2 regions of the Thalassotalea sp. G20_0 genome follow, and region 2 is predicted to be linked to the other one. Evidence: predicted binding sites of a transcription regulator. Region 2 holds the regulator's gene; the other holds the start of a gene.
What was found. The regulator LexA, encoded in region 2, represses DNA repair genes until DNA is damaged. The targets are predictions, from matches to a motif close to TACTGTATNNNNATACAGTA.
Positions count from the first base shown of each region.

Region 1: a site for LexA is predicted at 3,222-3,241, ahead of ruvC (crossover junction endodeoxyribonuclease RuvC). Genes of this name have one in related genera too.

Region 1 covers NZ_JAGHQV010000030.1:41,231-46,352, reverse strand. The annotation lists gene J7438_RS17000 (hypothetical protein) at 1-827, opposite strand, end outside; gene ruvB (Holliday junction branch migration DNA helicase RuvB) at 1,001-2,002, opposite strand; gene ruvA (Holliday junction branch migration protein RuvA) at 2,023-2,640, opposite strand; gene ruvC (crossover junction endodeoxyribonuclease RuvC) at 2,663-3,187, opposite strand; gene J7438_RS16980 (RAP domain-containing protein) at 3,945-5,122, shown strand, end outside.
Region 2 covers NZ_JAGHQV010000035.1:7,673-12,794, forward strand. The annotation lists gene topA (type I DNA topoisomerase) at 1-57, shown strand, start outside; gene J7438_RS18350 (DUF6586 family protein) at 337-813, shown strand; gene J7438_RS18355 (hypothetical protein) at 945-1,187, shown strand; gene J7438_RS18360 (SulA-like leucine-rich domain-containing protein) at 1,208-1,639, opposite strand; gene lexA (transcriptional repressor LexA) at 1,700-2,296, opposite strand; gene J7438_RS18370 (TetR/AcrR family transcriptional regulator) at 2,443-3,072, shown strand; gene J7438_RS18375 (L,D-transpeptidase) at 3,107-3,589, shown strand; gene nagZ (beta-N-acetylhexosaminidase) at 3,617-4,636, shown strand; gene J7438_RS18385 (mechanosensitive ion channel family protein) at 4,863-5,122, shown strand, end outside.

The DNA of each region.
Region 1 (5,122 bases), on a different contig from region 2:
TCCCGAAAGCGAATCAGGAAATTCATGCTGGATTTTTCCTCGAATGGATCCAGCAGTCTTACTCGATTAATCAATCCTGAAAACGCCCTGTCACCCTCAGCACCATCCAGTTCAATGTAGATACCATCAGGACTATACATTGGTTCAGGGTGTGTAACCCGATCAAAGTCATGGCGACCAAAGGGATCCTCATGATCGGGAATAATATCAGGGGTTAACAGCGTCACCGCATGTGAATGTTTCAGGTGTAAATACAGTTTATCTACATCATCCCTTGCATAAAAGCTCACCTCATAATAAGAATTCAACGCGAGATTGTTGCTGTCGAACAACGCAACAAATTTCTCCATGACCGGATGAAGATCTCTACATAATGGTGCGTTGCCATCCTGAACTGAATGACGGGTGAACCCTAAACTTTTCGCAAACCCCATCAACACGGCCAGGTCTTCAAGTTGACTGAGAGTGCTGTAATCTGATTTCGGTCTCTTGATCCCCCTGTGAGGCCAAATGACATCAGGTGCCGATAAACGACTTTGTGCAGCTTCAGTCGTTAACCACTGAATTAACTCAGGACGCTCAACCAGGCGACATCCCCTGTCTTTTACCCCTGCCAGTCTCCCCATTCCATTGTGATTAATCAATCCTTCTATCAGGTTCTCCTTGAAGACCTGTTCGGCTACTGCAAAAGGGATAACACGTCTTTTGATACCGGCAGCAGTTTGTACCTCTCCTGATGGATACTCTGACTCTGGTCTATCAATATTCGAGCGTACCTGCCTCCCGTAGGAAGTTTCAGGCGTTCCAAATGGGAGCATATTATACATCCTGTCTGTTTAGATAGGGCCGGACTGTGGCCTGTTGAAGTTTAGTTGCATACTGAGGGTATCAGGGTACTCCTGTTACGATATTTCCAAATGCCGTAAGGATAAAAAAAGAGGACTGACAGGTCCTCCGAGCATGAACTGAAGTCTAGTTCATAATACGACCTGAACAGCCCCTAAGGGTAATCATAGCCAAAATGTAGATAAGCGCTCTTAGTTAATACCCTGCCTCTGGGTGTTCTCATTATATAACCCTGTTGAATCAGGTAGGGTTCAAGCACATCTTCAATGGTGTCCCGCTCTTCACTGATGGCTGCGGCAAGGTTGTCAACGCCCACTGGACCGCCATCAAACTTTTCAATCATGGCCAGCAACAGTCGACGGTCCATATGATCAAAACCGCTGGCGTCCACATCCAGCATATTCAGGGCAGCGTCTGCCAGTTCACGGGTTACCGAACCATCGCCTTTTACTTCCGCGTAATCCCTGACTCTTCGCAGCAGTCGGTTGGCTATACGGGGTGTGCCTCTTGAACGGCGGGCAACTTCATTGGCCGCCTCGCTATTCATCTGCACTCCGAGAATACCAGCAGAACGGAGCACAATGGTACTGAGATCCGCCACATTGTAGAACTCAAGCCGTTGAACAATGCCAAACCGATCCCTTAAAGGTGAAGTCAGCAGCCCTGCACGGGTGGTCGCGCCCACGAGGGTAAAGGGTGGCAGATCCAGTTTAATCGAACGTGCCGCAGGACCCTCACCAATCATAATATCCAACTGATAATCTTCCATGGCTGGATAGAGCACTTCTTCAACGGCCGGGCTGAGACGATGGATCTCATCAATAAACAGGATGTCATTAGGCTCAAGGTTCGTGAGCAGGGCGGCAAGGTCTCCGGCCTTTTCAATCACAGGCCCGGAAGTCGAACGGATATTACTGCCCATTTCATTGGCAACAATATGGGAAAGCGTTGTCTTGCCCAGCCCGGGCGGACCAAATATCAACGTATGATCCAAAGCATCACCACGCTTTCGGGCCGCCTGGATAAATATCTCCATCTGCTCCCTGACTTTTGGCTGCCCGGTATACTCAAGCAACCGGACGGGTCGAATGGCCCGATCCTGGGCCTCCTCGCTCGGGCGTTCACTGGCTGATATTAAGCGATCCGCTTCGATCATAATTTTTCCCGGGAATGATGTTAAATCATACTTCTTAAAGCCTGCCTGATCAGTTCTTCACTGGACAGACCTTCTACTTTAATCCGCCCAATCACCTTGCTGGCTTCCTGAGGCTTATAGCCCAGGGCAACCAGGGCACTGACGGCTTCCTGTTCAGTATCAGCGGCCTGTTTTTCCAGGGCCTGCCCCAGGGGCGTTCCAGTCAAACCATCAAATTGCGCAGCTGCGCTATCCCATTTTGACAGTTTATCTTTTAACTCCACAATCAGGCGTTCCGCAGTTTTCTTACCAACCCCTGGTAATTTCACCAGGGTAGAACTGTCGCCATCATGAACACAACGTACAAATACAGACGCTTCTATTCCGGAGAGCAGTGTCAGGCCCAGTTTCGGACCCACCCCATTCACTTTAATCAGGGTACGGAACAGCTCTCTCTCCCGGGCGTCGCTGAAGCCATAGAGCAGCTGCGCATCTTCTCTAACGACAAAGTGCGTATAAAGTGTTGTCTCAACACCAACCTCTGGCAGACGGTAAAACACCGACATCGGCGCTTCAACTTCATAGCCCACACCCCCTGCCTCAATCAGCAGGTATGGGGCTTTTTTTTCCAGCAAAATACCGCGAAGTCTGCCTATCATATTCAGTATCTCTTCTAGCGACTTAACTACTTAATAACCGACGATTTCTTCTACCCGTTGCACCGGCCATTCGCACCAGACTTGCCCGTGTGTGGGAGTGACACAATGCCACTGCTAACGCATCGGCGGCATCGGCCTGAGGGGTTTTATCCAACTTCAGAATTGAAGTAATCATGTGCTGTACCTGGGACTTTTCCGCAGAGCCCTTACCCACCACCGCCTGTTTCACCTGTCGTGCCGAGTACTCTGAAACGTCAAGCCCATGATTTACCGCGGCAACAATCGCCGCGCCACGGGCCTGCCCAAGCTTCAGGGCAGAGTCGGCATTGCGGGCCATAAACACCTGCTCAATTCCGACAGATTGCGGGCTGTACATTTCAATCACCGTATTGATACCCTGAAAAATTTGGGCAAGTCTTTCTGGTAGTGGCCCATCCTGAATTCGGATACAGCCCGATGCCACGTATTTACATTGGGAGCCGATTTCCTCAATGATTCCATACCCGGTAATCCTGGACCCGGGATCAATCCCCAACAATATGGCCATTCCATTTCTGTTCCAAACCTGTCGTTAAAAAGAATACTGTATATACATACACGTTTCCAGCATTACAATTTTGAAACACGACATTACCCAAATAGGCTACGAAACTCAGCGATTGCGACTTACTCTTGAACGTGGGTTTTGGGGAGTCAGCTTGCCAGATGAATAATCAAATGAAAACATTACTGACCATTGCCAGTGTCACTGTGGTGCTGTTTCTAATCACACTGGCCTTTAATCTTTAATGGAAGCCTGAGGCTCCCTGATAATTGTTTTTGGCTAGGAGGCTCGAGAATAGCGCCCGTAGCGAGGATGGCAGCAAATTGGTCTAAAAACCCATTATTGATCAAATAAAGACAAGGTTAGCCACCCCGCCAGAGGCCCATTGCCTTGTGTCACTTCAGCGCGAGGGGTCAGCAGATAAGGCATACGTTACAGCCGATGAAGGAGGGCAGTTCTCAGATGACTGTTACTTTACCGCGCAATAATTTAGAAGAGCAAACAGGTAAACCAAAAAGCGAAAAAGGAAGAGAAAAAAGCCAGTAAAAACTCATTATGGGGATAATAACCGGAGAAAGTTTTAGGGCTTCGGCACTCAAAACCAAAGGAAGTACATACAACAAGAGAATTCCGAATTTAATCTATAAAATTCGTCGCAAGCACCAATTAAACAAGAGTTTATAGACATTTCAGCAAGATGAACTATATACAGGACAGTAGTCTACTTTTTATATTTTTTATGAATTAATGAAATATAATTATGGATAGAGGCGCTGCTGGTATAAGTTGGAAATACACGACATCAGGTAATAATTATAAACCACCGGATGGTCATACCAATGCTTCAAGGAGTGGGCGATATCAGCATAGCACAGTCAGACAGGTGAATACTCCACTCCCCTATATCCCAAGGTGTAATGCATTTTATCATACTTCTGACGCATGCTCCTCTCACTATCCACCAAGACATTCAGTAAAACCTGTTTATGATTTTAATGCTCTCATTACACACGAAAAAATGAATTGCCTGGTGAGGATATCTGCTCGTTATGGTGATCGCTATGATGGTAGAAAGCACAGTCAATTTGCCAGTTCAATTAAACAATACACACTGGCGTCAAAACGACCTTTAAATCATAGTGAACAAAGCCAACTGATACCATTGTTGCACGATTTTAAAGCGACACCCGGGTGGACCTGGCGAAGCCTGACGACAACGCTTCATTCCTTTACTTCAGCGGGTGTTTTGACCCCTCATAAATACATGGATGAGTTGGGAAAGGAAACTCAAGCTGCTTTACTGTCAACTTTACTTGATGCAGTAACAATACAGTGCAACCAAAAACCTGAAGTAAGGACTATTGATACACAAGGTATCGCCAACCTGCTATGGGCTGTGGCGAAACTGGTGGACAACGGGCTGGAGAAGACAGCGAAGCTCAAAGAGGCCGTAGCCGCACTGTTGCCCCATGTGAAAACCAAAGCCGAATCAAAAGAAGAGAAAGACCACTTTACTCCTCAGCATATTACCAACCTGCTGTGGGCCCTGGCGAAACTGGTGAACAACGGGCTGGAGAAGACAGCGAAGCTCAAAGAGGTCGTAGCCGCGCTGTTGCCCCATGTGAAAACCAAAGCCGAATCAAAAGACGAGAAAGACCACTTCAACACCCAAGGTATCGCCAACCTGCTGTGGTCTGTGGCGAAACTGGTGGACAACGGGCTGGAGCTGGAGAAAACACCGAAGCTCAAAGAGGCCGTGGCCGCTCTGTTGCCCCATGTGAAAGCCAAAGCCGAATCAAAAGACGAGAAAGACCACTTCAACACTCAAGGTATCACCAACCTGCTGTGGTCCGTGGCGAAACTGGTGGACAACGGGCTGGAGCTGGAGAAAACGCCGAAGCTCAAAGAGGCCGTGGCCGCTCTGTTGCCCCATGTGAA
Region 2 (5,122 bases):
GTATTTGATGATGGTCGCTGGCATGAAAAGCAGTCTAAAAAGCGCCAGTCCGGTTAGATTTATTTCAGCCTCCCGGGTTCATGAGACAGGGCTATTATGCCCTGTTGTATTATGGCAGTTAGTAACTTTTAGGAACTGTCCCGAGATAACTTCCACATTTCGGATATTATCCAGCAAAGAAAAAACTTGCCACAGAGACACGGAGGCACGGAGAAAAGAAAAAAATCTTTTCCTCTGTGACTCTGTGCCTCCGTGGCAAAATGAGGAAGTTTTTAAGCGACAACTCCTTAGCTCGACAAAACACGAGTTGTTCCCGAAAGATTGATGGAGTTGGTTATGACAAACAATTGGCAGGGATATACCAATAAAATGCTCTTTCACGCCCGTTTATTGCTGGATGCCTGGGAAGATGCAGATGATCTTGCCAAGCCGGCATTTCGTGAGGCCTGTCTGAATGCAATGGTTCAGGCTTACCGCTCGTTACTGGCTGAAATTATGACGAATTACCGTTTGCCGGTAAATCAACTACCCTCTCTTGATGAGGCAATGAACAGTGTTCATCATAAGGGAGAGGTGTCTACTGAGTTGCAGTACATTGAACGTCTTGAGCAACATGATTCATGGTTGTCGGCGTTATTAAAAAGTCATCAGGACTGTGCCATGCCTATACAGCGCAAAAGTGTTGAACTGAATGAAATTCCTCTGTTTAATGCCAATAGTGTGCGGTTTGATCAGTCAGAAGGCTTTCTTGCTGTGCTTGAGTCGCTGAAGGAGCTGGTCACTTACAGCCGGAACTTCAGCCTGGAATGGTAGGTTTCTGATGTTTTCAGGTTTGTTCATTGCCAGCCGTATTCAGCTATTGTTGATGGCTGATATCTTGAAAGCCTCTGCTGGCTAATGCACAATGCTTAACCGCTAACCCTAAAATCCCGGTGTCACTATTTATGTCAGCGTCGTTTCTTGAAATTGTTGAACTGCCTTCCGGCGAAATCGTTTTGCGTCGCAGTGATGAGGAGAACGCTGAGCCTCTGGTTACCATGTCATTCTCCCGGGAGTTGCTTGACTTTCTCCAGGGAGATCAGGTGGAGGTAGCCAAGGCTATGCTGGATGCCTGCATAGCGGAAGTGGGGCGTAAAACAGAAGCTGACGCTGGAGAATACATCCCTGAAAACCGGGTTCTTCATTAACTGTCATACAAACCCTCCAGTTATCCTCTGTTCCTGATTGCCAGTCCCTGACATCGACCTGAGCGAGCGGCGGTCTCGAGTTCAGAGAGTGTGATGCTATCGATCTGCTCGATCCAGCTGACCACGGTGTGGCTGGTGCCTGAGGCCAGTGCCTTGCGAGTGAGTTTCAGTGGGTCTGCCTCAGCAGATGGGTTGAGAACCTGAAGGCGCTGTCTGCTGATTCCCGATGACTTCAGCCAGTTTATGGTGTTTTTTGCCTGTTCACTGGACAGTATCAGGGTAAGCCAGCGTTGATCCTGGTCGTTAGCCAACTCATACAGAACAGTCTTCAGAAAGCGTCCTGATTGCCAGGGCGGGCCTGAGAGAATCAGTTCATCAATAAAGCTGACAGGTTCACTGTCAATGCAGGGAGCGTTGCCGTTCTGACTGGATGATGGTGTTAATGCTTGCATGTCAGGTCCTCTACATCAGAGATTGTCTCAGGGTCGGGGAGGCTGTCCGAGAATAGCCTCCTAGTTCCTGATAACCCCCACACTCAGTCCTTCGATAGCAAAGGTATCAACGCTGAGGTCTACTTCGATTGTCTTGAATTCTTTGTTTTCCGGGTGCAGGTAAATTCTGTTTTTAACCTGTTCAAAACGTTTGACCGTTACTTCGTCGTCAATTCTGGCAACGACAATCTGGCCATTGGCTGCCGTTGATGTTTTATGGACCGCCAGAAGGTCCCCGTCAAGAATACCGATATCCTTCATGCTCATTCCTTTTACCCGAAGCATGAAGTCTGCTTTGGGGGAAAAGAAATCAGGGTTGATGGACAGGTGGTCCTCAATATGTTCCTGGGCAAGAATGGGGCTTCCTGCAGCAACCTGTCCTACAATAGGCAGGCCGGAAGATTCGGTGCCGGGGATTCGGATACCCCTTGAGGTGCCGGGGGTGATCTCGATAGCTCCCTTGCGGGCAAGGGCTCTGAGGTGTTCTTCTGCTGCATTGGGTGATCGGAAACCGAAGGTCTGTGCGATTTCTGCACGGGTGGGGGGGAAACCGGTCTCTTCTACATGAGATTTGATCAGTTCAAGGATCTCAGTCTGGCGCTTGGTCAATTTATACATGATTAAATCTGTGTTTTTATACAGTACATGTAATTATATACAGTATTTTGCTGTCTGCAACCACCCCTGCCTTATTAATCTAACTTGATGTTTCAGTTGGCAAACGTTAGTTTTAAACAAATGTTTACATTGGAGGTTTTACAGGCATGTCACAGTCAGCGACAGTAGACAGGATTCTGGACGCTGCAGAGAAGTTATTTGCTGAGCATGGGTTCGCAGAGACCTCGCTGCGTTCAATTACCAGTCAGGCGGGTGTTAACCTGGCCGCTGTTAATTATCATTTCGGCTCCAAAAAATCCCTGATCCAGGCGGTCTTTTCCCGTTTTCTTGACCCTTTTGTCAGCAATCTTTCCGGGGCTCTTGTGCGATATCAGGATAATAATGACGTTATTGATCTGGAAGAAATACTTCATTTACTGGTGGATCAGATCATGGCGGTTAAACCCCGCAGCCCTGAAGATCTCTCTGTTTGTATGAGGATGATTGGCCTGGCCTACACACAGGGCCAGGGGCATCTGAAGAAATATTTGCGCGACGTTTATGGGGAAGTATTCCAGGCTTATCTGGAGCTGCTGGTAAAAGCGTGTCCTGAGTTGCCACTGAATGACCTGTTCTGGCGAGTCTATTTTATTCTGGGTTCCGCTGTGTTTACCCTTTCAGGAGCGGATGCGCTGAGGGCTATTGCGGAAAGCGATTATGGGGTCAGGACTGAACTGGAAGATATCATGAGAAAGATGGTGCCTTTCATGGCGGCAGGTCTCAGATCGCACACCTGACGGATCATTTAACCATACAGAGTTTGATTTACCGATGCATCTTACTGTTCATATTGCCAGTCAGGAAATGGTGCTGCACGAGGAGGACGGCAAGCGCCGTGTTTATTCTGTGTCTACTGCCAGCAAGGGAACCGGGCAGCAGGAAGGGAGCTGGCAAACACCTCTTGGGCAGCATGTTATCCGGGCGAAAATTGGTGCCGGTCTGCCGGCTAATTCAGTATTTGTCGGACGTCGCTTTACCGGTGAGATTTATTCCCCCGGGCTTTGCCAGCAGTACCCTGAAAGAAAGGACTGGATTTTAACCAGAATTTTATGGCTCAGTGGCCTGGAGCCCGGATATAACCGGCTGGGTAATGTTGATACCATGCGTCGCTATATCTATATCCACGGTTCGCCGGATACGGCAGTGATGGGAGAACCCGGCTCGCGGGGATGTATCCGAATGCACGGGGAAGATATTATCGATCTGTTTGACCGTGTAGATACCGGTACCAGGATCGATATACTGCTTAGCTGATACCGTTTTTTTTTAGAGGATATAGTTGTGCCAACAGGCCTGAACCGTGGTGTTCTTTTGATTGATCTTGAGGGAACGCAGCTGACCGCCGAAGAACACCAGCTGCTTTCCCTGCCCGGTGTTGCGGGTATTGTCCTTTTTTCCAGGAACTATCAGAGTCGGGAACAGTTAATTTCCCTGGTTCGTTCTGTCCGGAATGTTCGCCGGGATCTGTTAATTTGTGTGGATCAGGAAGGTGGGCGTGTGCAACGCTTCAAGGACGGGTTTACCCGTCTGCCCCCGGCACAGGCTTATGGGGAATTTGACCCGGATCAACAGTATCAGATGGCTTATGAGTCAGGCTGGCTGATGGCCTCTGAGTTGCTGACCTGTGGGATAGATCTTTGCCTGGGGCCGGTGTTGGATATTGATCATGGTAAAACGCCGATCGTGGGGGACCGGGCTTTTGGGTGTTCGATTGAGCAGGTGAATCACCTGGCCTCATTGTGGATTGATGGGGTTCATGAAGCGGGAATGTCCGTGGTTATCAAGCACTTTCCCGGCCATGGGAATGTAGATTCTGATTCCCATGTGAGCCTTCCCCTGGATGATCGTACTTTTGATGAGATCTGTCAGTCGGACCTGGAGCCTTTCCGGGTAATGATTCAAAAGGGGGTTGAGGCATTAATGCCGGCCCATATCCTGTTTCCCGCTATTGACCGGCATCCGGTGGGTTACTCTTCAGAGTGGCTGAAAGGGGTGTTACGCAACCAGCTGTTATTTGAGGGGCTGGTTATCAGCGATTGCCTGTCGATGGAGGGAGCGGCGAAAACCGGCAGTTATCCTGCCAGGGCCAGGGCAGCCCTGGATGCTGGTTGTGATCTCCTTATAATCTGTAACCGTCAGGGAGTTCGGGAGGTACTGGCTGAGATAGACGGCTCGGGTTTGCAGGGTGTCGGTCCGGATGGTTTGATGCCTGACTCATACACTGACCGGGAGTCTCTTGAACAGTCAGAGCGCTACAGGAAAGCGCGTAAAATGCTGACAGAGGCTTTTGGAACAGGCTGATTTTAATGGTGCCATGGCCATCACTGTCCGGTAATTCAGGGTAACTTTCCTTCTAAGCTGTCGTACTGGTTTATAGTTATAAATCCGGTGCGACTATTACGCTTTCTCTTCAGTCCGTATTAATACCAATGCCACCTTCTAAATATCCGACTGGGCAAGTCATTTTGAACAGCTGGGTAAGGCGGAATTGGTATAACCTGGTTTGGTTAAGCATTGTGGTATAACCATGGACTTTTTATCCTCTACTTCAGCCAATATTCCTGATTGGCTGCCCCTGGCAGTGATAGCTACCTGTCTGACAGCTTTTACCCGATATCTTGTCGGCAAACTCTTCGGCAAGCTCACGACGAAAGTAAAAGCTACCCAGAATTTCTGGGATAACGCTCTGCTTGCGGCGAGCCAGAAGCCGGTTTATCTGTTTATCTGGGTTGCCGGGTTAAGCTGGACAGCAGAAGAAATATGGGAAGGAACCGGAAACACTCTGTT